3 regions of the Rhodoferax sp. GW821-FHT09E07 genome follow, and region 1 is predicted to be linked to each of the others. Evidence: predicted binding sites of a transcription regulator. Region 1 holds the regulator's gene; each other region holds the start of a gene.
The links. Region 1 encodes LexA, which represses DNA repair genes until DNA is damaged. Its sites were predicted from a motif close to ACTGTATNNNNATACAGT; they were not measured.

Region 1 (9,839 bases):
TTCCGTCGCTGATTTTCTGGCGCTACTTCCGCGGCCGGGTCGATGCCTATCTGCTGACGCTGGAGTTGGCCGCCGAACACCTGGCGCGCCACCTGAAAGCCATGCGCAAGTAAGCGCGCCAACGCCAAGCCGACTGCCATGAACTTTCGCCCCCGCCGCCACGAAGAGCCGGAAATCAACCTGATCCCTTTCATTGACGTGCTGCTGGTGGTGCTCATCTTCCTGATGCTCTCCACCACCTACAGCAAGTTCACCGAACTGCAGCTCAAACTGCCCGTGGCCGACGCCGACGCCCAGCGCGACTACCCCAAGGAACTCATCGTGATGGTCAGCGCGGATGGTGCCTACACCGTCAACCGCAACCCACTGGCCGGCCGCAGCCTGGAAAGCCTGGCGATTGCGCTCACCGAGAACGCCAAGGCCGGCAAGGACACCGTGGTCATCATCAGCGCCGACGCCAGTGCCAAGCACCAAGCCGTCGTCACCGTCATGGAAGCAGCACGCCGCGCGGGCCTGAACCAGATCACTTTCGCCACCCAGTCCTCCGCCCAGGCGGGCGGCAAATAAGCCCCATGGGCGCAGGCCTGGAAAAAGCCCTGCTGCGGGCTTGGGCCGGCCGCGGCGCGTTGGCCTGCGCCCTCTTCCCGCTCTCCCTGCTGTACCGCAGCCTGGTGGCGCTGCGCTGGTGCTTCTACCACTGGGGCCTCAAAACCTCCCGGCGCCTGCCTGTGCCCGTGGTGGTCGTGGGCAACGCGATCACTGGTGGCGCCGGTAAAACCCCGACCGTGCTGGCCCTCGTCGCCCATTGGCAGGCCCAGGGCTTGGACGTGGGTGTGGTGTCGCGCGGCTATGGCCGCAGCTCCAACGCATGCCAGGAGGTGTTGCCCGACTCTGCGCCAGAGTCCGTGGGCGACGAGCCCCTGCTGCTGCGCCGCAAAACCGGCGTGCCCGTGTTTGTGGGACGTGACCGCCATGCTGCGGCATCTGCCCTGCTGGCCCGCCACCCGCACACCCAGCTCATCGTCTGTGACGACGGCTTGCAGCACTATGCGCTGTACAGGGATGTGGAGGTTTGCGTGTTCGACGCGCGTGGCACCGGCAATGGCTGGCTGCTGCCGGCCGGCCCGCTGCGCCAGCCCTGGCCGCGCCAGGCGTTGGCCGCCGTGGGGCAAGACAATGCGCGCCTGCTGGTGCTGAAAACAGGCCCTTCCAACCTGGCGGGCTGGCAGGCCCAGCGGGCACTAGCCGACCACGCGGTGAATGCCCGAAGCGAAGCGATGGCCCTCCAGACCCTCCGAGCGCCCGGCGCGGCACCTCTGATGGCCGTGGCCGGCATCGCACGCCCCGAAGTCTTCTTCGCGATGCTGCAAGCTGCAGGCCTGCCGATCGCCAAGACCTTGGCGCTGCCGGATCACTATGATTTTGATAGCTTCTCGCGCAATATCGACGGGGGCTACCAGCTGATTTGCACCGAAAAGGATGCCGTAAAGTTGTGGCAAAGCGCGCCAGACGCACTGGCTGTACCCCTGCTGCAAACCATGCCCGCCGACTTTTACACCCACCTGGACCAGTGTCTGCGGCCGCTGGTGCCGCCGCTATCATCACCCCATGGACACAAGACTTCTTGAATTGCTCGTTTGCCCCGTGACCAAGGGGCCACTGGACTATGACCGCGAAAAGCAGGAATTGATTTCGCGCAGCGCCCGTCTGGCTTACCCGGTACGCGACGGCATCCCCATCTTGCTGGAGAACGAAGCCCGTGTGCTCAGCGATTCCGAGCTGGGCCTGTAAGCGCTGCCCATGAGCTTTACTGTTCTGATTCCGGCCCGCCTGGCCTCCACCCGTCTGCCCAACAAGCCCTTGGCCGACCTGGGCGGCGTACCCATGGTGGTACGCGTTGCCCAGCGGGTCCGCGATGGCGTGCCCCAAGCCAGCCGCGTGGTCGTGGCTGCCGACAGCGAATCTATCCTGCAGGCCTGCGCCGCCCACGGCGTACAAGCCATCCTGACCCGAGAAGACCACCCTTCGGGCAGTGACCGCCTGGCCGAGGCCTGCGACATTTTGGGCCTGTCCGACGAAGACATTGTGGTGAATGTGCAGGGCGATGAACCCCTTATGGACCCCGACCTGGTGCAGGCCGTGGCAGCCCTGCTGCAAGCCACGCCACAGGCCAGCATGGGCACCGCCGCCCACGCGATCACCGAGGTGGCCGACTTTGCCAACCCCAATGTGGTGAAAGTGGTGCATGACGCCCATCACCTGGCGCTGTACTTCAGCCGTGCGCCCATCAGTTGGTGGCGCGACGGCTTTGCCAACGGCATCGCCAGCCTGCCCTCTCCTGCGCCCCTGCGCCACATCGGCATTTACTCGTATCGCGTGGGTTTCCTGCGCGAGTTCCCGCGCCTGCCGCAAGCCCCCATAGAGGTGGTGGAAGCGCTGGAGCAGCTGCGGGCACTGTGGCATGGCCACCGCATCGCGGTGCACGTGAGCGAACATGCACCCGGCCCCGGCGTGGATACGCCCGAAGACCTGGCGCGCGTACGCGCCATCCTCGCCGGGCTGGCCCCCAAGCTGTAAGTTAAGCGCGGGGCAGCCCGTGCTATTCTCCAGAGCTACACGCGCGCAAGAAAAAATGCACCAGCACGGTGCCAAACAAGCGCCAAAGGTTTTTGTTCTATCCGAGGTTATCCATGAGACTGATTCTGTTGGGCGCGCCTGGCGCTGGCAAAGGCACGCAAGCCACCTTCATTTGTCAAAAGTACGGAATTCCGCAGATTTCGACCGGCGACATGTTGCGCGCCGCCGTCAAGGCCGGCACGCCGCTGGGCTTGCAGGCCGATGCCGTCATGAAATCCGGCGGCCTGGTCAGTGACGACCTGATCATCAACCTGGTCAAGGAACGCATCGCCCAGCCCGATTGTGCCAAGGGCTTCCTGTTCGATGGCTTCCCCCGCACGATCCCCCAAGCCGATGCCATGAAGGCTGCCGGTGTGGCACTGGACTATGTGGTGGAAATCGATGTTCCGTTTGACGCCATCATCGAGCGCATGAGCGGCCGCCGCTCGCACCCCGCCTCGGGCCGCACGTACCACGTCAAGTTCAACCCACCCAAGGTGGAAGGCAAGGACGATGTGACCGGCGAGCCCCTGATCCAGCGCGACGACGACAAGGAAGAAACCGTGAAGAAGCGCTTGGATGTGTACAGCGCCCAGACCCGCCCCTTGGTGGAGTACTACTCCAGCTGGGCTGCCAAGGATCCTGCATCCGCCCCCAAGTACCGTGCCATCAGCGGCATGGGCGATGTGGATGCCATCACCAGCCGGGTGTTTGAGGCGCTGACCAAGTAAACGCTCTACTGGCACCGCCCCAAAAAGCCGCATCAGCGGCTTTTTTTACGCCATCAGCTCCAGCATCAATGCAATGCGCGCCTTCACGGCAGACAGGCCCTTCGAATGGGGCAAAGCTGCGGTGGCCTCGCCCGCGACCACCTGGCCACGTGCACAGCGGCTCGCGCGCACCACCTGCACGCCCTGGGCTTGCGCTTCCAGCAAGGCAGCCTCCAGGTCCACATGCAGCGTGCCATTGCCGGTACCTGCTACCACCAGACCACGCAGGGGCGGCAAGGCACCGTCAGGCTGGGCCAAGCTGCGCACCATGGCGCCAGAGGCGCCGGCGTAATTCATGATGATCTCCACCCGCGGCCAGACGGCTTGGGCCAAGGCCTGCAGATCCACCACGTGCAGCGCAGAGGCAGGGCTTGGCACCCCGAACCAGCGCACCCGCCCCTCTTCCACCACAGCCAAGGGCCCGGCGTCGCCGGAGTCAAAGGCATCCACGCGGTAGGTATGGCTCTTCTGCACCTGGCGCGCGCCGTGCACTGACCCCGCGCACACCACCAGCACACCTCGCGCCACGTTCTCCAGCGCCACGGCCACCGCATCCAGCACGTTCTGCGGTCCATCAGGCGTCAGGGCGGACGCGGGACGCATGGCACAGGTCATCACCAGCGGTTTGGCCTGCAACAAGGCGGGGGGCAGCACTTGCTCAAGAAAAAAAGCAGTCTCTTCCAGCGTGTCGGTGCCATGGGTAACCAGCACCGCCTCCACTTCCGAGTCCTGCAGATACTGGGCACAGCGCTGCGCCAGTACCGTCCACACCGCAAAGCCCATGTCCTTGCTGTCCACCTGCGCCACCTGCTCGGCTACCAGCACCCGTCCCTGCAAAGCATCCTGCAGCGGCGCAATGTCCTGCAGCAATGACTGCACGCCCACCTGACCAGCCTTGTAGCCCACATTGTCCGAGCCCCGTTCCGCGCGGCCCGCGATCGTGCCGCCAGTGCCCAAAACCACTACTTTTTTACCCATACATCACCACCCCACTTGCATTAATCAAAAAACTGGTTAAAAATACAGTTACTGGATGAGAAAACAGTGTGTACAGACACACAGCCAGCGCCGACCCAACATGAAGGAGTCAGTATGCTTGAAAGTCCCAAACTCACCGCCCGCCAACAGCAAATTCTGGATCTGATCCAAGGCGCCATTGCGCGCACCGGTGCCCCCCCTACCCGGGCGGAAATCGCCACCGAGCTGGGCTTCAAGTCTGCCAACGCCGCAGAAGAGCATTTGCAGGCCCTGGCCCGCAAAGGCGTGATCGAACTGGTCAGCGGTACCTCCCGCGGCATCCGCCTGAAAGGTGACGTGCTGCGCTCCATGCAAGAGTCGCGCATGAAGCAGTTCGCCCTGCCCCTGCCCGGCTTGGCCCAGCTGGCGCTTCCCCTGATTGGCCGTGTGGCCGCTGGCTCACCCATCCTGGCCCAGGAGCATGTGGACCAGACCTATTACGTGGAAAACAGCCTTTTTCAGCGCCAGCCCGACTACCTGCTCAAAGTGCGCGGCATGTCCATGCGCGACGCCGGCATCATGGACGGTGACCTGCTGGCTGTGCAAGCCACCAAGGACGCCAAGAACGGCCAGATTGTCGTGGCCCGCCTGGGTGAGGAAGTCACCGTCAAACGCTTTCGCCGCAACAAGCACCTGATCGAACTGCACCCCGAAAACCCGGACTACCAGACCATCGTGGTCGAACCCGGCGAGCCGTTCGAGATCGAAGGCCTGGCCGTTGGCCTGATTCGTAACACCATGTTGATGTAACGCAGACAGAAAGCACCCACCATGAACACCGCCCTCGTGATGAAACCCGACTTTCTGGCCACCTTGCGCCACCTCTTGGCCTGGTTGCTGCCTTCAGCCCCACACCAGTTGCCCAGCTACACAGTGCCGCGACCGGTCGAGCGCCGTGTTGCTCCTAATTTTGCAGTGCCTTGCGCAGGCTCCACGGGGGCTAGAGGCCTAAATGTGCACCACCCCAAGCCCTTGCGCGTGGTCCGCGTGATGGAAAGCGGACAGCCCCGTTCTGATGTGGGCCGCATGGTGATCTCGGGCCGGATGGCCGATGTGTGCGCCGAGCTGGACCGTCTGGCCGCCTGCGAAGCCGCCTGAACACCGCGCAGCGGTTTCCTGCGGGGTGGCGGGCCAAAACGCCCCTGCCGACGAGGCACAATGGGGCGCATGAATATTGTGATCTTGGACGACTATCAGGATGCCGTACGCAAACTTAATTGCTCGGCCAAATTGGAGGCGTACCCCGCCAAGGTCTACACCAACACCGTCAAAGGCATGGGCCAGCTCTCGATCCGGCTCAAGGACGCGGATGTCATCGTGCTGATCCGGGAACGCACCCATATCACGCGCTCACTGATCGAAAAACTCCCCAAACTCAAGCTGATCGCCCAGACCGGACGTGCGGGCTCCCACATTGATGTGCAGGCCTGTACCGAACGCGGCATTGCAGTGGCCGAAGGCATAGGTTCTCCCGTCGCGCCCGCCGAACTCACCTGGGCCCTCATCATGGCCGCCATGCGCCGGCTGCCCCAGTACATTGGCAACCTCAAGCATGGTGCCTGGCAACAGTCCGGACTCAAAGCTGGTTCCATGCCTGCCAACTTTGGCTTGGGCAATGTGCTGCAGGGCAAGACGCTGGGCATCTGGGGCTACGGCCGCATAGGGCAACTCATTGCCGGGTACGGCAAAGCTTTTGGCATGCAAGTCCTGGTCTGGGGCAGCGAGGCGTCGCGCGAGAAGGCGACACAGGATGGTTATGCCGCGGCGTCCGATCGCCAGGCTTTTTTCTCGGAGAGCGATGTACTCACGCTGCATCTGCGCCTGAGTGACAGTACACGCGGCTTGGTGACCACAGCCGACCTGGCCTGCATGAAGAGCACCTCGCTGCTGGTCAACACCTCGCGGGCCGAACTCATTGAGACTGACGCGCTCATTGGCGGCCTGAACCGGGGACGCCCTGGCATGGCGGCAATTGACGTGTTTGAAACCGAACCGATTTTGCAGGGTCACGCCCTGCTGCGCCTGGAAAACTGCATTTGCACCCCGCACATCGGTTATGTGGAACAAGACAGCTACGAGATGTACTTTGGTGCGGCGTTTGACAACGTGGTTAACTTCATCAAGGGCACGCCGTCCAACATCATCAACCCCGGCGCGCTGCAAGTGCGCCGCTAAAGCCAGATACGGCTGACGCCGGCTTGGCGCCTCAGGGGCGCGTGTCGGGAGCTGGGGGCGTCACCGATATGTCCGGCTTATCGAACTCAATCAGGTTATGGCTGGGTGCCTCAATACCGGATATCTCGAAATCCACCTCCATGGGTACCGCCGCAACAGGGGCCGCATCGGTTTCCGATGCTTCTGATGCGGCGGCCTTGACAGCGCTGAAGGGCGTCATGGCGCTCTCCGACGTTTCCGACAAACGTGTGAGCACTGCGTGCAGCAGCAGCAATTCGCGAAATGCTTCAAGGTCAAAATTGACCACCGCAGCCGTATTGGCCTCACGCACCATGCATTTCTCAATGAACTCCATGGCCGCCTTGCTGGGCCACAACGAAGCAATATGGCCACACAACTCCGGGTAGGCATCCAAGCCACGCCCTGGTTGGCTGAACTGGGCATACACAGGCACCTGGCCTGTAAACACAGCGTTGAACTCGTCGCGATAACGGTCAAAAGCCTCTTTGCGGCTCAGCGTGTGCAGCGCCTTCAGCAGATCCAGGTAGACCAGGGGGTTGGATTCGACACTGTCGTGGATGCTGTTTTCCAACAATGCAATAGCGTCGTCATACTGCCCCAGCGTCATGAAAAACTCAGCCTGCTGGCGCACGTCGAGTACTTCCTGGGTATTGATCGAACGCAAGCTGCCTGACATGCTGGAATGGAAATCGCGCAGACCCGCCATGCGGGAAGGTGTTCTGTCGTAAGCCGGTGTCCGCGACACGGAGCCCGAGCGGCTGATCGGTGCCGCGGCAGATGGCAACATATCGTCCAGGTGCAAATCAATATCGACCGAGGCCAGCGCCTGGACCGTGGGTGCCCGTGGCTGGGTGCGCAGTTCTGGCCGCTTCGGCGGCTCTTGCTGGGTCGCGGGCAAGGGTCCGGTGTCTACACTGACTGCCACAGACTCGTGGGCGGGCACAGGCTCCTGCGCTGTGGCTTCACCGCGCCACCACGGAGCGCCTGCATCGGCATCGCGCCAACGGCGCCAGCCCCATACCAGCAGACCGGCCAAAACGAACAAAGCCACCACAAGGCTGTACACCAAGGGATTGGCGTACTTTTGTGCGTCAGCCTTCTCCAGCCGCGCCAACAGCGTCTGCATCTGGCGTTGGTTTTGTGCCGTCAGGTCACTGAGTTTTTGCACGTTTTGTTCCAGCCCCTGCAACCGCGCAGCATCGCGCAGCACCTCTTCGGGTGTCAGGTTCAAGGAACGCCACAAGGCGACTGCGGCCATGCGTTTGTCGGCGTCTTCGGTGGGCGAACTGATGAGATCAGGCGATGTCTTGAGGTTGGGGTCCCAGTCTTGCGACAAATCCAGTGGGGCCAGTTTGAGGCGCGCACGCGAACTGCCGGATGATTTAGGGACAGCTGCCACTGCTGGCGCTGAAGTTGACTTGGTGACCTTGCCAGATCCGGTGGCAGCGCGCGGTGTCGAAGATGCTTTGCCAGGCTTGGCGGACAGGCCCGCGTCGGCCGATTTGCCATCCGGTGCAACAGCGGCCACGGGCGGCAAGGCGGCGGGCACACTGGGCCGCACGGGATTGGCTGCGGCCGCGGAAGCAGCCGGCTCCGATACCAGGTCGGCCAGCAGCACGTACTTTCGGGAGGCCTTCACGCCACAGACCGACCGCACATACAAAGTAACCACGGGCTCATCCACGGGCAGGCGCGAGGCAATGCGCAGCACCATGGGCTGCCCGTTGGCGGGCATATCATTGGCCACGGTCACCCGGCCGGATTCTTGCCGGTTTTCGCCGTAGTACACATCGGCTTCAAAACACAGGCCGGCACTGTCTTCATCCGCCGCGAGCTGCACCGGAACCGTGAGTTCCAGGGGCTGACCAAAAATGGCGGCCCCACGCGCGCGGCCCAGCGTCAGGGCGCTGCTACCCATGGCGGCGCACAGCAGCAACACTGCCGCAACGCTTGTTTTCACTTTAAAGACAGGCTTCATTGATAAGAACAATTCTCGCATATCCGATTCGAGGCCAAAGCTATCGTTTGGGTGACAACTTGGGGGTGTTTCCTCACGGCTGCAGCCAGATAATTGCTGCATGAACCCACACTTTCTTCATATCGGCATTGTTGGCGCAGGCGCCATGGGGCGCGGCATTGCGCAAATCGCGGCGCAAGCCGGCAGCACAGTGCTACTGTTTGACCTGAGCCCCGAAGCGGCCCAGGCCGCTTGGCAGCAATTGCACATGCAGTGGCAGGGCCTGGCGGCCAAACAGCGCATCCAACCCGAAGACGTAGACACGTTCACCGCACGCGTCCGAGTAGCGTCCGAGTTGCGCGACTTGGCGCATTGCGACCTGATTGTGGAAGCTGTGGTGGAGCGGTTGGACGCCAAGACCCAACTGCTGCAAGCGCTGGAGGCTTGCACTGCGCCGTCCACTGTGCTGGCCAGCAATACCTCGTCACTCTCCATCACCGCGTTGGCGGCTGGGCTGCAGCGGCCCGCGCAGTTGGCAGGTTTTCATTTCTTCAACCCAGTGCCGCTGATGAAAGTGGTGGAGGTCATTCCGGGCATCAAGACGGCCCCTGCCGTGGTGCAGGCCCTGCGGCAGTACGCCAAAGACCTGGGCCATACGCCCGTGCTGGCACAGGACACACCGGGCTTCATCGTCAATCACGCCGGCCGTGGCTACGGCACGGAGGCGCTGCGCATTGCGTCCGAGGGCGTGGCCGATTTCGCCACCATCGACCGCATCTTGCGCGACCAGGTGGGTTTTAAGCTCGGCCCGTTTGAGCTCATGGACCTGACCGGGCTGGACGTGTCGCATCCTGTGATGGAGTCCATCTATCACCAGTATTACGAGGAACCACGCTACCGCCCCAGCGTGATAACCGCACAACGCCTAGCTGGTGGCCTGACAGGCCGCAAGGCGGGTGAAGGCTTCTACCCTTACATGGACGGAAAAGCAGTCGTGCCCGACGAACCTCCGGTGCCCGTGGTCGCCGAGATGCCGCCCGTGTGGCTGTCGCCCCGCGCATCGCGCCGCATGGAGCTGCTCATGCTGCTGAAAAATCTGGGCGCGAAGATCGAAACCGGTCAATCGCCCTCGCCCATCGCACTGACGCTGGTCGCGCCGCTGGGCTTTGACATCACCACGGTAGCCGTGGTGGAGCGGCTGGACCCGGCGCGCACAGTGGGCATCGACATGCTGATGGACGACGCGGCAACCAAACGCCGCGTGCTGGCTACCAACCCGGCCA
Region 2 (9,839 bases), on a different contig from region 1:
GCAATATCTTGCGCCGGGCTGATGATCTGGCCGCCACCAGGGAAATCGGGGCCGGGGATCAGCGTGTACAGATCGGCATCCGACAACGCGGGAGTCTTGATCAACGCCACACAGGCATCGGCAATCTCGCGCAGGTTGTGGCTGGGAATTTCGGTGGCCAGGCCGACTGCGATGCCGCTGGCGCCGTTGAGCAAGCTGAACGGCAGACGCGCGGGCAGCTGACAAGGCTCTTCAGTCGAACCGTCGTAGTTGGGCTGGAAGTCCACGGTGCCCTGGTCGATTTCTTCGAGCAGCAGCGTGGTGATCTTGGCCAGGCGCGCCTCGGTGTAACGCATAGCTGCGGCGCCGTCACCATCACGGCTGCCGAAATTACCTTGGCCATCGACCAGCGGGTAGCGCTGCGAAAAATCCTGTGCCATGCGTACCAGCGCGTCGTAGGCGGACTGGTCGCCGTGGGGGTGGAAGCGGCCCAGCACATCGCCTACCACGCGCGCGCTTTTGACCGGCTTGGCACCGGCGTTGCCATTGGCACCGCCAAAACCCAAGCCCATGCGCGACATGCTGTACAGAATGCGGCGCTGCACGGGCTTCAAGCCATCGCACACATCGGGCAACGCGCGGCCCTTGACCACAGAGAGTGCGTATTCGAGGTAGGCGCGCTGGGCGTAGGTGGCCAGGTTCAGTTCGCTGTCATCGCCGGGGGCGGCGGGTTCGGGGATCAGATCAAGCGTGGTTTGGTCAGTCATGTTTCGTCAGTCAGCTATTCGGGTATCGGACGCGGGCAGGCGCTGCAGAGGCGCCACCATGTTGCCGCGGCCAACGGCGCCGCCCAGGGCGACACCCTGTGCGCCGGGCGATTTCAAAATATAGGGATCACGGGCGCCGGCCAGTACATAGCCTTCGCCGTAGGTGGCTTTCACGCGGCCACCGGGTGTCTTACTCACCTGGGCCACGGGCAGGGGTTTGAGCGCGGTGTACAGCTCGCCCACGGTGGCCACGTAGTTCTGGGTTTCCTTGAAGTTGGGCACCTTGTTGCCCGCGCGCTGAACCGCGCCTTCGCCGGCGTTGTACGAAGCCAGCGCCAGATCCAGCTTGCCGGGGAACATGTCGATCAGCAGCCGCAGGTAACGCGCGCCCAGGTTGATATTGGTCTTGGGGTCGGTCAGCTTGGACTCCACCGAGCGCCGGCGGTCGCCATCCACGCCAAAGCGGCGCGCAGTGTCCGGCATCACCTGCATGAGACCCACGGCGCCCTTGGGCGACACGGCGTCGGCGTCAAAGCCGGATTCGGTGGCCACCAGGGCCTGCAGCAGCTCGTAGTCGACACGGTAGCGCGCCGCCGCGTCCTTGAGCAGTGGCTGGATCTTGCGGTAGCGCGGGGACGATTCAAAAAAATCGGCCAGCTTGGGGTTGAGCCCGGGTGCGGCGGGGGCCGCAGGCTCGGCCACACCGGGCACAGCAGGCTGGACGGGCGCCCGATAAAACAGGCTGTAGCGGGCGTCCATTTGCTCGGCAGCAAAGTGGCTGTGTCCCTGCTCATCCACCCATACCCACACGTCTGCCTGGGCATAAAATGAGGCCATAGCCCCCATCAACAGTGCGCAAGCAGCTATTCTTTTCATAGCAATCAGACGTCGATCTCCACCGAATCGCCATGCAGCTCCATGAGCTCACGCCGTGCTGCAGCCTCGCCCTTGCCCATGAGCTTGGTAATCAACGACTCCGTGGCGCCAAAGTCGATGGCGCCCAGCGTCACTGGCAGCAGACGGCGGGTATCGGGGTTGAGCGTGGTGTCCCACAGCTGCTCGGCGTTCATCTCACCCAGGCCCTTGAAGCGGCTGATGCTCCATGCGCCCTCGCGCACCCCTTCCTTGCGCAACTTGTCCAAGATGGCGGTGAGTTCACCTTCGTCCAGCGCATAGGCCTTGCTCGCGGGCTTTTTGCCGCGCGCCGGCGCGTCCACACGGAACAGCGGCGGGCGTGCCACGAACACATGACCCGTCTCGATGAGCTTGGGGAAATGGCGGAAGAACAGGGTCAGCAGCAGCACCTGGATGTGCGAGCCGTCGACGTCCGCATCGGACAGGATGCAGACCTTGCCGTAGCGCAGGCCGCTCAGGTCCGGTGTGTCGTTGGGGCCATGCGGGTCGACGCCAATAGCGACCGAGATGTCGTGGATTTCAGTATTCGCAAACAGGCGGTCGCGGTCCACCTCCCAAGTGTTGAGCACCTTGCCGCGCAGGGGCAGGATGGCCTGGTTTTCCTTGTCGCGCCCCATCTTGGCGCTGCCGCCGGCGGAGTCACCCTCGACCAGAAACACTTCGTTGTAGGCAATGTCGCGGCTCTCACAGTCGGTGAGCTTGCCGGGCAACACGGCCACGCCGCTGCTCTTGCGCTTCTCGACCTTCTGGCCGGCCTTTTGCCGGGTCTGTGCGGCCTTGATGGCCAGTTCTGCCAGCTTTTTACCGTAGTCCACGTGCTGGTTCAGCCACAGCTCCAGCGTGGGGCGGACAAAGCTGCTGACCAGACGCACCGCATCGCGCGAGTTCAGACGCTCCTTGATCTGCCCCTGGAATTGCGGGTCCAGCACTTTGGCGGATAGCACATAGCTGGCACGGGCGAACACGTCTTCAGGCATGAGCTTCACACCCTTGGGCAAGAGGCTGTGCAGCTCGATAAAGCCCTTGACCGCGGTGAACAGGCCGTCGCGCAGGCCGCTTTCGTGCGTGCCACCGGCGCTGGTGGGGATCAGGTTGACGTAGCTTTCGCGCACCGGGTTGCCTTCTTCAGTGAAGGCCACGCACCAGCTGGCGCCCTCGCCTTCGGCAAAGTTGTCGCTCTGGCTGTCGGCAAAGCCCTCGCCGTCAAACAGCGGAATGACCGGGTCGCCATTCAGGGTCTGCATCAAATAGTCTTTGAGGCCACCCTTGTAGAGCCAGTTCTGGCTTTCCTTGGTTTTCTCGTTCACCAGCGTAACGCTGACGCCGGGCATGAGTACCGCCTTGCTGCGCAGCAGGTGGGTGAGCTCGCCCATGGGCAGTGCAGCGGACTCGAAGTATTTGGCGTCCGGCCAGACGCGCACCGAGGTGCCCTGCTTGCGGTCACCGGCGGCCTGCGCACGGGCCTGCAAGGGCTCAATCACGTCCCCGCCTGAAAACGCCAGCGCGGCCACCTTGCCCTCACGGTAAGTGCTCACCTGCAGGCGCTTGGCCAGCGCATTCGTCACCGACACACCCACGCCGTGCAGACCGCCCGAGAAGCTGTAAGCACCGCCCGAGCCCTTGTCGAACTTGCCACCTGCGTGCAGCCGGGTGTAGACCAGTTCGATCACGGGCGCCTTTTCTTCGGGGTGCATGCCAAACGGGATGCCGCGACCATCGTCATCAATGCTCACCGAGCCATCGGCGTGCAGGGTCACGGCAATCTTCTTGCCGTAGCCGGCCAGCGCCTCATCGGCCGCGTTGTCCAGCACTTCCTGAATGATGTGCAGGGGGTTGTCGGTGCGGGTGTACATGCCCGGGCGCTGCTTGACGGGCTCCAGGCCCTTGAGCACACGGATCGACGCTTCGGAATATTCGGGGGTAGGTTTCACAGCCATAGCGGCGCATTGTAGTGGTGGCAAAAGAAACAACTGTATGGACATACAGAAATTCGCTACCTATCCACCCATCGGCCTGTCGCCCGGGCTCCAGCGCAGGGCTGGCAAACGGGCTACATTTGCAGGATGACTGCCCCCCGCCCATCGCTCTCTATCGCGCAGGTTCTGGCCTGCGGTGCCACCATCGTCACCCTGTCCATGGGCATCCGCCATGGCTTCGGGCTGTGGCTGCAGCCCATCACCCAAGCCCAGGGCTGGACCCGCGAAACTTTTGCCTTCGCCATCGCCATTCAGAACCTGACTTGGGGCGTAGCCGGCATCTTTGCCGGTATGGCAGCCGACCGGTTTGGCGCGTTCCGGGTGATTGTGGTGGGCTCGGTCTTGTATGCGCTGGGGTTGGTGGGCATGGCCCACGCCAACAGCCCGCTGCTGTTCACCCTGGCCAGCGGCCTGCTGATTGGCACGGCCCAGGCCGGCACCACCTATGCGGTGATTTACGGGGTGATCGGGCGCAATGTGTCACTGGAAAAGCGCTCGTGGGCCATGGGTGTGGCCGCAGCGGCGGGCTCCTTCGGGCAGTTTTTGATGGTGCCGACCGAGGGATTTCTGATCAGTAACCTGGGCTGGCAAGAGGCCCTGGTGGTGCTGGGCACGGCGGCGCTCTTGATGATTCCGCTGGCCTGGGGCCTGCGGGAGCCCGGTTTTGGCGGTGCTACGGCACCCAAACGCGAACAATCCATCGCGCAAGCCCTGCGCGAGGCCTTCAAGTACCCCAGCTTCCAATTGCTGATGGCGGGCTACTTTGTTTGCGGCTTTCAGGTGGTGTTCATTGGCGTGCACATGCCCAGCTATCTGAAGGACAAGGGCTTGTCGCCCCAGGTAGCCAGCTACGCGCTGGCGCTGATTGGCCTGTTCAATGTGTTTGGCACTTACGCCGCGGGGGTGTTGGGGCAGAAAATGCCCAAGAAGAACATCCTCGCCTTTATCTACTTCGCGCGGGCCATTGCGATTAGCCTGTTCCTGATTGCCCCGCTGTCCCCCACCAGCGTGTATGTGTTCTCCGCTGTCATGGGCACGCTGTGGCTGTCCACGGTGCCGCCGACCAATGCCACCGTGGCGCAGATCTTTGGCGTGGCCCATTTGTCGATGCTGGGCGGTTTTGTGTTCTTCAGCCACCAGATCGGTTCTTTCATGGGCGTCTGGCTGGGTGGTTTCCTGTACGACAAGACCGGCAGCTACGACATCGTCTGGTACATCGCCATTGCGCTGGGCGTGCTGGCTGCGCTGGTGAATTTGCCCGTGCGTGAAGCGCCTATCCAGCGCACCGCGCTGGCCCACTGACATGGGCAAGCGACAGCGCTTGGCTATCTGGAGCGCCACGGCAATGGCGTTGCTGGGCGTGTTTTACCTCTATACCCAACCGGACTTTCTGGTCCAACTGGCCAACCAGGTGTGGGCCTGCTTTTAATGGATAGCACATGACCGATCGCCTGAACACCACCATCATCACCGGCGCCTCCGACGGCATAGGCGCCGAAATGGCGCGCCAGCTGGCCCGCCAACACGGTGCCAAGGCGGCGCTGGTGCTGGCAGCGCGCAATGCCGAGCTGCTCCATGCGGTAGCAGCCCAATGCACCGCGCTAAGCGCCCAGGTGCTGGTAGTGCCGACCGATGTGTCGGTAGAGCCCCAGTGTCGCGCCCTGGTGGCCCAGACGGTGCAGCGATTTGGCCGGGTGGACGCGCTGATCAACAACGCGGGCATCTCGGCGCAGGCTTTGTTCAGTGATGTGAAGGCAGAAGACTTGGCCTGGTACGAGCAGCTCATGCGCATCAACCTCTGGGGCAGCGTGTGGTGCACCCACGCCGCCCTACCCCACCTCAAGGCCAGCAGGGGCCACATCGTGGCCGTGTCGTCACTGGCCGGGCTAGTGGGCGTGCCCGGGCGCACGGCCTACAGCGCGTCCAAATTCGCCATGGCCGGCTTCTTTGAAGCGCTGCGCACCGAGCTGCGCGGTGCAGGTGTGAGCGTAACCACGGCTTACCCCGGCGTGGTGCTCACCAACATCCGCAGCCGCGGGCTCAACGCGGCGGGCCAGGCTGCCGGCTCCAGCGGCTTGAAAGAAGACAATGCCATGACGGTGGAGGAATGCGCGCGGCTGATTCTGGACGGCATGGCCCGCCGGGAACGCGAGGTGGTGATGACCACCAAGGGCAAGCTGGGCCGCTTCATCAAGCTGCTGCTTCCCGGCGTGGTGGAAAAGATGGCGCTGGCCGCGCTCAAAAACCACGTCAAGCCGCAATGAGTGCATCCCCCTGGGTGCAGCGCTGGAGCCATCTGCTGACACCGGATGCCACCGTGCTGGACGTGGCCTGCGGCTCGGGCCGGCACCTGCAATGGTTTGCCGCACGTGGCCATGCGGTCACCGGTGTGGACCAGGACACTACGACGGCCGCACAACAGGTCCCCGGCGCCACGCTGGTCACGGCCGATATTGAAGCCGGCCCCTGGCCGCTCACGGAGGCCGACGTACCCCGCCAGTTTGGTGCCGTGGTCGTCACCAACTACCTGTGGCGCCCGCTATTCCCCACGCTGGTGGCCAGCGTGGGGCCCGGCGGTGTGTTGCTGTACGAAACCTTTGCCGCCGGCAATGAAACCGTGGGGCGGCCCAGCCGGCCTGACTTCCTGCTGCAACCCGGCGAATTGCTCAGCGCCTGCGCGGGTTTGCAGGTCATGGCCTATGAAAACGGGTTTCTGGACCACCCGCCACGTTTCGTGCAGCGTATCGCCGCCTTACACAGCTTTACCCCCGATACATCCGGGGCTCTGCCGGGCCGCTACACACTCTAGTTAAAATGCCTGTTTACCGAACAATCCACTCGACATGAACGCTTCTAAAGGTCCGATCCGGGGCAGCATCGTAGCCCTCATTACCCCGATGCTCGACGATGGCTCCGTGGACTACCCCGCGCTGCGCAAGCTGATCGACTGGCACATTGCCGAAGGCACCGACTGCATTGGCGTGGTTGGCACCACGGGCGAGTCCCCCACCGTCAGCGTGGAAGAGCATTGCGAGATCATCCGCGTGTCTGTGGAACAGGCAGCGGGCCGCGTACCCATCATGGCCGGCTGCGGCGGCAACTCCACCCGTGAAGCCATTGCCCTGGCCAAGTTCGCCAAGGGCGTGGGCGCCGACTGCCAGCTGCAGGTCGTGCCCTATTACAACAAGCCCACGCAAGAAGGCCAGTTCCAGCATTTCAAGGCGATTGCCGAAGCCACAGGCGATCTACCCATTGTTCTGTACAACGTGCCAGGCCGCTCGGTTGCCGATATGGCCCACGACACCGTGCTGCGTCTGGCCGAAGTGCCTGGCATCATCGGTATTAAGGAAGCTACCGGCAATATCGAACGCGCGCAGTGGCTGATCAAGGAAGCTCCCAAGCACTTCTCGATCTACTCCGGCGATGACCCCACCGCGGTGGCCCTGATGCTGTGCGGTGGCCACGGCAACGTGAGCGTGACAGCGAATGTGGCGCCGCGCCTCATGCATGAGCTGTGTGTGGCCGCCATTGCCGGCAATGTGGCGCGCGCCATGGAAATTCAGCTGCAACTGCTGCCCCTGCACAAGGCATTGTTTGTCGAATCCAACCCCATCCCCGTGAAGTGGGCCGTGGCCCGCATGGGACACTCCAAGCAGGCCTTGCGCCTGCCTTTGACCCAGCTCACGGCGGCCAACCAGCCTATCGTCGAGAAGGTGCTCAAAGCCGCCGGACTGATTTAAGTCTCCCCTACCGTTCTAGGACATCCGTGAATTCCACTTCCAAAGTTTTTCTGCTGGCTGCGGCCGTCGCGCTGGGGGGCTGCTCGGCCCTGGAATCCGACAAGGTTGATTACCGCAGCACAGCCAAAGCCCCGTCGCTGGACATTCCACCGGACCTGACCCAGCTGTCCAAGGACACGCGCTACACCGTGGTGGGGGGAGCTGTATCGGCCTCTGGCTACCAAGCCAACCTGGCTGCTGCCAGCAAGGCACCCATTGCGGCGCTGGCTTTGGGCGATGTTCGGATTGAGCGTGACGGCAATCAGCGTTGGCTGGTCGTCAACCGTCCTGCAGAAAAACTGTGGGAACCAGTGAAAGACTTTTGGCAAGAAAACGGTTTCCTGTTGGCCATGGACCAGAGCAACTTGGGCATCATGGAAACAGATTGGGCAGAGAACCGCGCCAAGATCCCGCAAGACCTGATTCGCTCCACGCTGGGCAAATTGCTCGACTCTCTCTACTCCACCGGCGAACGCGACAAATTCCGCACCCGTATTGAACGAGATGCCAATGGCAATAGCGAGATTTTTATCAGCCATCGCGGCATGCAAGAGGTTTACACCAACACAGGCGTCACCGCTACAGGTGAGAAGCAGACGATGTGGCAACCGCGCCCAGCCGACCCGGAACTGGAAGCGGAGTTTCTGCGTCGGCTCATGGTCAAACTCGGCATGACGCCAGAACAAGCAAAAACCCAAGTCGCGGCCAGCGCAGCCAAACCCAGCGCTACCGTGAGTACGGTGAATGGGCAACCCGCAGTCTTGCTGGAAGAAGGTTTTGACCGAGCTTGGCGTCGGGTGGGTCTGGCACTGGACCGCACCGGTTTCACCGTCGAGGACCGGGACCGCAAACAGGGCATCTACTTTGTCCGCTACGTGGCGACCACTTCAGAAAATTCGGAACCCGGGTTCTTCAGCAAGCTGTTCAGTGGCTCCAGCAAAGCAGCTCCTCCCGTGAAATACCAGATCGCTGTGCGCAGCCAGGGCGAACGTTCCACCGTGAATGTGCTGGATGCTGCGGGAGCACCGGAAACCTCTGCGATTGCACAACGCATCGTCAAAGTGATTACGGACGACATCAAATAATCCTGTCTACCTGTGTTGCCTCGGCAATGCAGGGACGAAAAAAAACCACCTTGCGGTGGTTTTTTTTCGTCTGCAAGCAATTATTGCTTGGCTGGCTCGGAAGCAGCAGCTGCGGGAGCAGCAGCAGGAGCTTCAGTAGCGGGTGCAGCAGCTGCGGGAGCAGCAGCAGGGGCTTCAGCAGCGGCAGGAGCAGCAGCGGGAGCTTCTTCTTTCTTACCGCAAGCAGCCAGGGCAGCGGCAGCGATCACGGCTGCCAAAACGAGAGATTTGTTCATTTTTAAAAACTAAGTGAGTTAACGAAACAATTTCCGGAAATTGTCTAACCAGCAAGCCGGCCAGCCCTGACAAAAAGCGTTCGATTTCTTTTCACCAGAGCTTTCGATTATACAAGACCCAAATTGGTGCCTGCGGGTAAACCCTCTTGCCCCATTCAGAGGCCCAAAATAGTCGCCGGAAAACCCGGCGAACTCTGCCTCCGGCACTCTTCCAGCTCCTCGCGCAACAGCACCCGGCGCTGCGGTTCTGTGCCCGCAACGCCAACGCTGCGGGTGACGTCGAGCCGACGCATGGCCCATGCAGGACTCCACAATGCACTGGGAAATTCGCTGGCATCCAGATGCCTGCAAACCCGGCACTCCACCAGGTGGTCCCAGAGTCCACGCCACTGCACAAACCGGTGCTGGTTGCGCTGGACCGTGTCGTAACTGCGTGCAAGCAAGACCAAACGGCCACCTTGGCGGGACCACGCGTGCAAAGACTCCACCACGGCCTTTTCCCGCAGCGGCCAATCGTCAAAATCGGCATCACTCCAAACCATGGTGAGCCATCCATCTTGCGCGGCTCGCGCCAAAGCATTGCGCACGACCTGCGCGAATTCCGTAGGTCCGGAGAAGGGGCCTTCCAACAGCGGTGCCGCGGCGTCAGTCATCGGGATGCAACCAACCTGAAGCGCACCAGTCTTCCAGCAGTGCACGTGCGCCCGCACTCAGCCGTTTCACCTGCGCCGACCCCAGGCCTCGGGTGTCGGCAAGCTCCTGCATCAGCCGGGCATCCTTGCCACCGGCATTGAAACTTTCGCCATTGATGAACACATGGTCCGCGTCGTAGAGCATGCGGGTCTTGCGGTCCAGGCGCACAGCGCCATGCGCTTCGGACTCGCCACCATCGAACCAAACGTTGGCTTTGGGTTCGCTGAGATACTCGCCCAACGCACGGGCCACGGCCTTGGGGTCTCCTAGCGCTGCATGCAAGGCGTCTTGGGCAAACTCCAGCAGCGAGGAAGGCATGGCGCCGCTACTGGTTACCGCAGCCTGTTTGGGGTCGCGGTACAGGCTGGGA
Region 3 (9,839 bases), on a different contig from region 1:
AGGCGCGTGTCAATCTCGTCCTTGGTGTGCGGCGTGCTTTCGCGCTTCAGCGGGGCCAGCAGCACCAGCAGCACATCGCCCGCCGTGCAGTCGTAAAACAGCGGGAACACCGCGGGGTTGGCCGCAAAGCCGCCGTCCCAGTAGGGCTCGCCATCAATCTCCACCGTGTGGTGGATCTTGGGCAGGCAGGCCGAGGCCAGCAGCATGTCCAGCGTCAGCTCGTGTTCGCGGAACAGGCGCAGCTTGCCGGTGTTCACCTGCGTGGCGCCCACAAACAGCTTGAACGGGCTCTCCGCGCGCAGGCGCTCAAAGTCGATCTGGCGCTTGAGCACATCGCGCAGCGGGTTCAGGGCCAGCGGGTTCAGCTCGGTGGGGGAGAAAAAGCCGGCCCACTGCGCCAACATCTTGGTGGCCGGTGAGAGGCTGATCGCATCGCCCCCGCCCGTGGTCAGCATGACCCAGGGCAGCTGCTGGCTCACCTCGGTCCAGAACTGGGCCAGCGCGGCGCGTGCGCCCTCGCGCCCACCCACCATCCAGCCCTGCGCCATGACCACCGCGTTCATGGCCCCCGCGCTGCTGCCGCTGATGCCGTCAAAGTGCATGCGCGGGTCTTGCAGCAGCGCGTCCAGCACGCCCCAGGTGAAGGCACCATGCGCCCCGCCGCCCTGCAGCGCCAGGCTGAGCCGGGCCGGTGTGGCCGCGGCGGGCGTGCGCCGGCTGCGCCACAGGCGCTTGAACAGGCGGCCGCTGGCCGAGGGCAGCAGGCGCCGGACGGAAAGGGGGAGCTTGATCACAGGGGTCCTTTCGGTGCACAAGAGGACATGCAGTGCGGACCAGTATAGGGTTCCCCCCTAGGTTGTGCCGCCCTGGCGCGTCTGGCGGAACTTCTGTTCCAGCTCCTGGCGCAGTTGCTTGCGCATCTGCGCGGCCTCAAAACGGCGCTTCTCGTCATCGGTCTCGGGCTGCAGCGGCGGCACGGGCGCAGCCTTGCCATGGTCGTCCACCGCCACCATGGTGAAGAAGCAGCTGTTCACATGGCGCACTTCCTGGGAGCGGATGTTTTCGGCAATCACCTTGATGCCGATTTCCATGGACGACTTGCCGGTGTAGTTGACGCTGGCCAGAAAGGTGACCAGCTCGCCCACATGGATGGCCTGCAGGAACAGCACCCGGTCCACACTGAGCGTGACCACGTAGCGCGAGGCATAGCGACTGGCGCAGGCGTAGGCCACTTGGTCGAGCAGCTTGAGGATGGCGCCGCCGTGCACATTGCCGGAAAAGTTGGCCATGTCGGGCGACATGAGCACGGTCATGCTGAGTTGGTGGGTGGGGAGGTTCATAGGCAAGAGTGTAAAAGAGCGCCATGCCGGTGTACCCTTGTTCCAGCGTGAGGGACTTGCATGAAGACTCGGTGCTATCTGCTGCTGGTGAGCGCGGCCTGCGTGCCTTGGGCCGCCTGGGCCGACGCAGGGCCACCGCCAAACGAAGAGGCACTCTGGGTCAATCTGGGCGGTTTCTCCAGCCATGTGAACCGTGACAAGGGCTACAACGAGAACAACGTAGGCCTGGGCATGGAGTACCGGCTGCAGCCCGAGGTGGCGCTGATGGCCGGTGCCTTCAACAACAGCATTCGACAGACCACCACCTATGCCGCTGTGAGCTGGCAGCCCCTGTCGCTGGGCGGATGGAAGCTGGGCGCGGTGGTGGGCGTGATGAACGGCTACCCGGCCATTGAAAACGGTGGGGTCTTCTTTGCAGCGTTGCCCATGGCGACCTACGAGGGCACACGCTTTGGCGTGAACCTGGGGCTGATCCCCAATGTGGACAAGGTGGACGGGGCGCTGGTTGTGCAGTTCAAGTTCCGGCTGCGCTAGGCCGGCTCAGGCAAACAGCCCGTGCAGGTACCACGCCTGAGCACCCATGCGTTCGCGAAACACCCACACCAGCCCGGCCTGCGGGCTGCGCGCCACAAAGTAGTCGCGCAGCGCGGGCGCGCCCTCCAGCCAGCCGGTCTCCAGCCGCTGCGGGCCGGCCAGCAGCGTCAGCGGCCCCTGGTACTGCGGGCACTGCTGGTGCACCACCAGGCGCTGCGGCTCGGGCAACAGCCAAGTGGGGTACAGCGCGGCATCCTCGCCCAGCAGCTTGGAGTCAATTTGGCCTCTAGCCCCCGTATTTATTGGGCTAGCAGCTCCTGATTTAGGAGCACCCTTGTTTGCCTGCGGCGCCTGCCAGGGCACCCAGCGTTGCATGTGCTCGGGCCGGTGGTCGGCCAGCGGCAGGGCGCAGAGCACCTGGTCGGCGCCCAGCCGCGCGCCCAGGCGCTCCAGCGTCTGGTGCAGGCTGTCGCCCTTGCGCAGGTCATCGGGCAGCAGGCTGTGGCTCTCGCCCGTCAGCGGCTGCGTCTGCAGGCTGCGCAGGCGCAGGGTGAGCACGGGTGCGGGCAGGGTCACGCGCGCCAGTTGCTCACCCAGCAGGCGCTGCAGGTGGGCCATGTCCTGCGTGGCGTGGGCGGTGCGCAGTTCCAGCCGGCCCTGCTGGCCGCCCGTGTGGTGGGCGTCCACATGGCGGGTGTTAGCGCGGCGCGCATCCAGATCCCACCGCAGTTCCAGCGCCAGCACACCGCGCTGCCGTGCGCGCAACCACGCCAGCAGCTGCGCCAGCAGGCGGCGCGCACCAAACAATAGCGCCGGAGCGGACTCCACGCTGGCGGCCAGCTCCAGCGGCGCGTCGAACACCTCGGGCAGCATGCACCAGGGGTAGACCTCGGGCCGCTGGCCATAGGCGCGGTCCAGCGCGTCCACCAGCTCGGCGCCAAAGCGGCGCACCAGCCCGCCGCGCGGTAGCGCCCGCAGCTGGCCCCAGGTGCGCACGCCCAGACGCGCCAGCGTGGGCAGGTGCGGCCGCGTGGCGGCCAGGGTGTACACCGGCAGGGCGTCGGGCGCGGACTGGGTTTGACTCCACAGCCGTGCCATTGCTATCAAAGAAGTAGCGCCTTGCGCATATTCGACGGGGTCCAGCGGCTCATTGGGCATTAAAAACTGCTGCAGCAGTGCTATGCGGCCGCCAAATAGCCGCTCACTGCCCGAGACCTCCAGCACCAGCGTGTCCTCCACCTGCGCCACCTGCGGCGTGAAGCGCAGCGCCCACCAGGTGAGTGCGGCCAGCGGGTCGCTCAGCGCCGCGGTGTCGGGCGTGGCGGCTGCGTCAGGCAAGGGCCGCAATGCGATCCAGTGCATGGTCTGCCTCCATCTCCACATCGGGCACTGCGGCCTCTGCTGGCACCTGCACGCGCTGGCTGGCTGCCAGCCACACGGCCAGGCGCGCCGGGCGGGCCTGCACGCACACGGGCTGCGTCAGCGGCGGGCCACGCCGCTTGAGGATGCGCACGGCCAGGGTGTCGATGCTCGCGGCCTGCGCCGGCGTCTGCGGGGCCAGCTGCAGACGCAACAGCGCGGGCGAGGCATCGGCCTGCGCCTGCTGGGCGCGCATGACAAACAGCAGCTTGTGGTGCTCGGCCGCGGCCATTTGCAGGCGGCGCAGCTGGTCGCCCCGGGCTTGGGGCAGCCAGGCCAGCACCGCATCCACCTCGGCACAGCGCAGCGCCTGCTCAGCCGCCCACAGGCGTGCGGCGCCCGCCTGCGCCGTCACCCACACCAGGCGCGACACGGCCAACCCCTGCGCCGCCAGCGCGGGCACAAACGGCGGCTGCGGCGCGCCCACCAGCACCACCGGCCCCTGGCCGCTGCGCGCCAGCGCGGGCAGTAGCAACCGCCATTCGCTGTGCACCCCGGCGGGCTGCAGTAGCTCCACCAGCGCGCCCACGGGCCAACCACCACCGGGCAGTTGCGCATCCAGCAGCGCCTCGCCCGTGGGCTGCACGGCCTGCGGACTGCCCGCCAGGGCGTGCGCATGCCAGACATCGGCGTGGATGCCTTGCAGGTCCGGAAATTCGGAGGAAATGCGCGCAGCGCTAGCCATGGCAAGGGGTTTTCTTGATAACTGTATTTATAAACAGTATATGGAAAACGCCCTTGCTATCAAAATCGAGAACAGGGTTTCAAGCCCCCGCGGGGCTGCAGCACTCCTGGCTTTTGGTGGCTTTGCTAGAGTGGGCCGCATGACCACCCTGCCCGCTTTCTTTACCTCCGTTCCACTCGACAAAGCCTACCGCCTGCTCAACCACGGCCCCACCGTGCTGGTGTCATCCGCCCACGCGGGCCAGCACAACGTCATGGCCGCCGCTTGGTCCATGCCGCTGGACTTCAACCCACCCAAGGTGACCGTGGTGATCGACAAGGCCACGCGCACGCGCGCACTGGTGGAAGGCAGCGGCTGGTTTGCGCTGAACGTGCCCAGCCGCGCCCTGGCCCAGGCCACGCTGGGAGTGGGCAGCGACAGCGCCGCCCACACGCCCGACAAGTTGCAACGCCATGGCATGAAGACCTTTGCCGTGGAAGACAGCGCGCTACCGTTGGTGCAGGGCTGCGTGGGCTGGTTGCTGTGCAAGGTGCTGCCCGAACCGCACAACCAGCAAACCTACGACCTGTTCATTGGCGAAGTGACCCAAGCCTGGGCCGACAGCCGCGTGTTCTCTGGCGGGCGCTGGCATTTTGAAGATGCGCCGGATGAACTGCGGACGCTGCACTATGTGGCGGGGGGACAGTTCTATGTGATTGGGGAAGGAGTGAAGCTAGGGGAGTGAGGGGCGACAGCAAAACCGTGTTCGGGTCAGGCTCGGTCACTCGTCAAGGACCACTGTCGAGAATATGACAGCCATGTCATGAAACGTCGCCAACACTCCGGGGCCTATATTTCTCAAATCACTGAGAGTCGCTCATGAACTTCCGCTTCTGCCGCGAACCGGAGACGTCTAAAGACTGGAAGCGCTCTTTCGCAGCGCTCCAAAGCGGTCGTTAACATCGTAGTAAGTGAACTGCAGAGGCGCGCATACCTTTGAATAATGTCGACCCGACTGGCTGCCAGTACGGGTGCATTCGAAGAACTTGTTAGCGCCCAGGATCATTTCAACTTGGTTACCAGATTAGGAACACCAGGGCAACACCCAAAACCAGCGCACCTCCAATCGAAACAAGCTTTCGCGGCCATGCCGTTACGTCCCGTTGGACCCAACAATAGACAACGGAGGATGGCAAGAAACACAACATACCAATACCCCAAGCCCACTGTCTATTACCTAGCGCTGTTAGCACCGCCACCAAGGATCCGACAAACCAAAGAGCTAATCCGACCGAAAGCATCAATACAACCAAGACTGTTATAAAAGTTTCCATATCTTGAGCTTTACCGTTCGCGCTCAGCGCTCCCATTGAATTGATTGTGTATTCTGCACCCGCCTCATTTTCTAGCGATATCAGAATGGACAAGCCCTGCAACTACCTATGACTGGATGGTATTTTGGATGGTTGCCTTCGCCTCCGAGTAGAGACGTCAACAGACTGGAAGCCGACTTACATTTCGCTCCTAAGCGGATACTCTTGTGCTGCGCTGGTGTTCGAAGCAAAGCGTGGCACTCTGGCCTCTCATAAACCAGTTATGTATCACGTAGCAGCCACTCAACTGCCTCCACGGTAGGTCCAACTGGGGAAAAAACGCTAACGCAACCGTTTCCGGTGACCACAAGCCACTCTCGGCGGCGGTTCTCGTAATGCTGTAACACAGCTTCCTCATCGCACCAGCCGCCTGACACAACTTCCAGCACCGGATAACCGCGCAGGAAACCTTCAGAGCTCCAGTACCTCGCTAGGTCGAGCTCATCGAGATAGCGGAAGGCGGATGCGCCAGGAAACGAAATATCCAATCCACCAACCTGCCCCTCCTTGCTGATTTCACACGCAACGCGCACGGTCAGCCCTTTTGATGAGAAATTCAAACTTTCAACATCAGAGCCCCAGTGGATTTCAGCGGGCGGGTCGTAGGCGCGGGTCTTAAAACTCATAAATAGTTGGGCTGTGAGTGACTGCTATCGCCGTCTAGCTGAGGCGTCTGCAGACTGATAGCCGACTTTCATTCTGCTTCAAAGCAGTCGTTAACGTTTGAGCTGATCGGACCACGGAGGCAAGGCGCCTTGCCGGAGAGGGGCCACTCGAGCAAAGTGTTAGGCATCGCTGCCCTGTTGACTGTCACTTGCGCACGAGGAACGTGAATCCAGTACCCAACAAGACGAACGAAAAGACGGACTGTGCAATCAAGACAAGCTCCGCCAAGAAATGGTTGGGGACAATTTGCGTGTAAGTGCCGAACGCAACAAGATTTGCCACTGAGAGATAGACGGGTGTGACAAACGGAGTGAACGGCGCTCCGTTTGCGAGCTTGACGCCCTCTGTGACAACCAAGATCCAGTAGAGGACCGAGAAGACGCCTAGGGATGCAAGCAGCCAGACAAACCATTGTCGTGCACTGGTGCCGTAGCCAGTCACTCCACGCCATACCGACATTACGTGCCGAATAGGACTGCGCTGAAGATGCATCTGCCGCCGAAAAAGTTCCTGCTGCAACCGGTGTGTCGAACTGGACTCATCGTCCATGCCAATGGCGGCGAACTGGGCCTTTGCTCGGCCTGCCGAGCGAAGTGCAAGCGACAAGACCTTATCAACGCGCTCGCGCTCCGCGTCGTCGGGCGGGTACTGGAGTGGCAACTCGTTGAACGCTACGGCAGCGGCTGCGGCATAGCACTGCGCAGACTTGTCGAGAGCATCCACGCTTCGAAGGTCATTTCCCGCGCGGTGGTAGCAATCGGCCCGCGACAGGCTGGGTGGCCTATGCTCGCCTTGAGCAAGTCGCAGGTATGTGCAACCGGACTTGGCTTGGCTGTCCCGTCCCTTGCCGCGCAACTTCTCGAGTTCCTCCAACACCGTGTTGAGGTTGTCCTTGCTGATGTCGAGCGCGTCCGGGCTCACCATGTAGCGTTGAATCGACTTGTCCGTGAAGTCGGCGAGGGGTTTGACGGTTGGGGTATCCCAGCCAAAGATCGAGTTCATGCATGCCTCGTTGAAGAAGACGATGGTATGGGACGCACTATAGACCACGGGCCTATGCGGCCGTAAGACCGCTATAGCCGCGAAGCCGAGGCGCCTACAGACTGACTGCGGACATTCCCTCTTCTCCAAAGCAGAAGTCCAACACTAGGATTTCCAGTACTGTTCTAGCTGATCCATTGATAGTGGCGTTTCACCCTGCGCAGCTACTACGATAAATCTTCTGCTCGACACCCAAGTGAACAACTGTCGCGCCATCGCTAGTCCCTCGGCACCTGCCGGAAAGTGCAGCCAAGCGAGCGGTTGTCCAAACGCATATGCCAGAAACCGACCAGCACTTAGAGGGGCGTGTCGATCGTGCAAAAGATTGTGTTTTGCACAAAATTCTTGAAACGCTTGTGTGGCGACTTCACCGCGCGAAATTGAAATTTCAAGATTTGTTATGTCCGTGGCATCGGGAATGAAATTCAGCCCAAGCACAACGTCGTCGGGAAGACCGGTTGATGTCCTGCACTCTTCAGCAATGAGCTTTCCGTCAAAGGGCATCTGCGCCTCAAGTGGGAGTGACCACAGCTCAAGGTCGACGATACGCTTCATGCTTGTTTACTCCTTCTCAATGTTTGAGGCGTCTACAGACTGACTGCAGACATTCACGCTGCTCTAATGCAGTCGTTAAGGTTGTGGAGTTGACCGGAAGGTGCGCCGCAGGCGCTGAACGCCTTGGGCGTCCGTGTCGAATGACCGGCTAGCCCTCATACTCTCCCCAAGAGTTGATCTTGCAACTTTTCGTGGAATTCATTTAATCGAAATCGAGCGTCGTTGATGAAGTTGACGTCATCCTCCAAACGCACTACGTCGAATTTACGATAACGGTGAACCACGCCCGTCGTCTTTGAAAGTGACTTCACTCGAACGAAACGTTCCGTTCGGACTCCAATCCAGTCACCGTGCGCGTATTCATTCCGGCGAGTTGCGCACTCATTGAGCATCGTTTCAATCCGTTTCACGTCTTCGTGCGTGTACTTGCCGGGTTGAGTTGAAATAATTTGGGCGTAAAGTTGGATCAACGCGCGACTCTTCGCTGCGAACATCATTTCACACAGAAAGGGCTCCAAGCGCTCGTCTTGGTACGGATCGCGAAGAACGACTTCACGAATGAAATCAGCGACGTGGTCTTCAAGGGAATTGAAGTACACGACGATCCAGCCAATCGAGGAAACGACGGACTTCAAATAGTCATCAAGCTCAGGTCCATCCACAAACTCTAGTTCATGATATTCGTTGTGGCCAACGGTACGTTCGGACATGAGGGCTAATGTTGGATGCCACCGGTACGCAGCAACTGCAGCTCAACGGCAACCTGCTGCTGCGTGTCCGTGTGGGCCGACCCGTTAGGTGTGCTTGTTCGTAACAAAACCAGTCTCCCAGTGATCCATATTGAGATGGCTCTCATCAATATTGAAGCCATGTCTTGGTGGACTTGCAGCATGGTCAATCATATTCGGGTGCGCTGAGAAGCCTGGCAACTTCTTTGCTCGGTCAATTGCGGCCAATGCATCTGTTCGAGTGCGATAGATGCCTATTCGCTTCCAATCTTCTTCTCCATCATCTTGGGTATGAAGGTGTTCCACTACAAATACTGTTTCCATGCTCAACCCAATTAACGTAGAAATGACCGGCGTACATTGGAAGGTGCGGCCAAAAGGAGCGGTCACACTCGTGCATCCGTGTCGGTTGCCAAGTTAAATCTCATGAGACGTCTCCACCCAGATTCGCTCGCCCGGATGATGCTCTTCGATTGTCTGCATAGCGTCAGCCATTACGGCTGCATCTGAGCCGTCGATGGGATAAACGAACCGACTGAGATTGCTGTCAGCTCGCGCACGGTCTTCGTCTTCTGAAATTGCGTTGGAACCACACCAAACAGCGCCGCCGACAGGACCCGCCAGTTGCAGCGCCTCTGCAAGGCCTTCTTTAGAAATCGCAAGAAACACCATGGTTAGATTTAACGAATAATGTACTTAAGCGCCAGCGCAATCGTATCAAACTAGGCCTTGCGGCGGGAAGTCCGCTACCGCCGCATTCCGGCTGTCCATCTTACCCACCTAGCGTTCCAGTCTTAAATGTCTGCTATCCGGCTATGAGTCCTAAGCCACCGAATTCCGCTTTAGGTCAACCGCTGCTAGGGATCAATTCCGAGTGTTCACGAATGACCGCACTGCAGCATCTAGCGCCGGCCTGATTTCACTCGACCTACGCGATGCCCGCTTTAAGCTACGAACTCATTTCTTGTCTAAAGGTGCAAATTTCGTCCAATACCTCAAAGCTGGACGTTAGTGCGAAGCAACGCTGTTCTCAACTCGCGGTTGGCTGGTTTTGAAACATCCACGCCCTGCACCGCAAGGTCGAACTGTGAGCCGGGTCTGATACTGGTTGGGACTATTTTTTTCACGGGGTTCGTCATGGGGTACTTGCTATCCGCAGGGCACATGCGAACAGAAAACCCGAATTCGTCAAGTACACCTTTCGCGTACAACTCCACCAATTGCTGAAACGACACGAATGTTGAACGTTTCACTTCTTTAGCGCCTGGCTCGCGGATGCCACGAACGATCTCGAACTTTCCAAGCGAATCTCGTTGCGTATTGGTAAAGGGATGCAGCAGCAACGTGACACGCTGCCCCCCCTTTGGGAGAACCAGTGTGTGCTCAACAGCGATATCCGTTAACAACATTTTTTCCTCGTAATCCAATAAGGCACCGTTGATCCAAGCACACCGGTCTTCATCCCCCCAAGTGTCAGCTCGCGTTTATTCAGACAGTCACAACATGCTGCCCAATTTCC

Region 2: a site for LexA is predicted at 3,631-3,648, ahead of AC07OE_RS06945 (DNA topoisomerase IV subunit B). Genes of this name have one in related genera too.
Region 3: a site for LexA is predicted at 3,999-4,016, ahead of imuA (translesion DNA synthesis-associated protein ImuA). Genes of this name have one in related genera too.

The regions. Positions count from the first base shown of each region.
Region 1 covers NZ_JBWKOP010000004.1:216,789-226,627, forward strand. Annotated here, with positions in the region: gene AC07OE_RS09360 (MotA/TolQ/ExbB proton channel family protein) at 1-113, shown strand, start outside; gene AC07OE_RS09365 (ExbD/TolR family protein) at 139-567, shown strand; gene lpxK (tetraacyldisaccharide 4'-kinase) at 573-1,628, shown strand; gene AC07OE_RS09375 (Trm112 family protein) at 1,609-1,791, shown strand; gene kdsB (3-deoxy-manno-octulosonate cytidylyltransferase) at 1,801-2,577, shown strand; gene adk (adenylate kinase) at 2,691-3,347, shown strand; gene AC07OE_RS09390 (asparaginase) at 3,393-4,364, opposite strand; gene lexA (transcriptional repressor LexA) at 4,479-5,153, shown strand; gene AC07OE_RS09400 (hypothetical protein) at 5,175-5,501, shown strand; gene AC07OE_RS09405 (D-2-hydroxyacid dehydrogenase family protein) at 5,571-6,578, shown strand; gene AC07OE_RS09410 (hypothetical protein) at 6,610-8,559, opposite strand; gene AC07OE_RS09415 (3-hydroxyacyl-CoA dehydrogenase) at 8,678-9,839, shown strand, end outside.
Region 2 covers NZ_JBWKOP010000003.1:249,923-259,761, forward strand. Annotated here, with positions in the region: gene parC (DNA topoisomerase IV subunit A) at 1-746, opposite strand, end outside; gene AC07OE_RS06940 (lytic transglycosylase domain-containing protein) at 753-1,583, opposite strand; gene AC07OE_RS06945 (DNA topoisomerase IV subunit B) at 1,628-3,598, opposite strand; gene AC07OE_RS06950 (MFS transporter) at 3,725-4,939, shown strand; gene AC07OE_RS06955 (hypothetical protein) at 4,941-5,066, shown strand; gene AC07OE_RS06960 (SDR family oxidoreductase) at 5,089-5,901, shown strand; gene AC07OE_RS06965 (class I SAM-dependent methyltransferase) at 5,898-6,446, shown strand; gene dapA (4-hydroxy-tetrahydrodipicolinate synthase) at 6,481-7,377, shown strand; gene bamC (NlpB/DapX family lipoprotein) at 7,404-8,501, shown strand; gene AC07OE_RS06980 (hypothetical protein) at 8,582-8,776, opposite strand; gene AC07OE_RS06985 (hypothetical protein) at 8,932-9,429, opposite strand; gene AC07OE_RS06990 (JmjC domain-containing protein) at 9,422-9,839, opposite strand, start outside.
Region 3 covers NZ_JBWKOP010000005.1:383,556-393,394, reverse strand. Annotated here, with positions in the region: gene AC07OE_RS12425 (patatin-like phospholipase family protein) at 1-794, opposite strand, end outside; gene AC07OE_RS12420 (acyl-CoA thioesterase) at 852-1,340, opposite strand; gene AC07OE_RS12415 (hypothetical protein) at 1,401-1,874, shown strand; gene AC07OE_RS12410 (Y-family DNA polymerase) at 1,881-3,236, opposite strand; gene imuA (translesion DNA synthesis-associated protein ImuA) at 3,205-3,978, opposite strand; gene AC07OE_RS12400 (flavin reductase family protein) at 4,118-4,702, shown strand; gene AC07OE_RS12395 (hypothetical protein) at 5,552-5,956, opposite strand; gene AC07OE_RS12390 (hypothetical protein) at 6,141-6,998, opposite strand; gene AC07OE_RS12385 (hypothetical protein) at 7,143-7,592, opposite strand; gene AC07OE_RS12380 (hypothetical protein) at 7,748-8,302, opposite strand; gene AC07OE_RS12375 (hypothetical protein) at 8,387-8,710, opposite strand; gene AC07OE_RS12370 (hypothetical protein) at 8,738-8,992, opposite strand; gene AC07OE_RS12365 (hypothetical protein) at 9,316-9,729, opposite strand; gene AC07OE_RS12360 (multidrug effflux MFS transporter) at 9,809-9,839, opposite strand, start outside.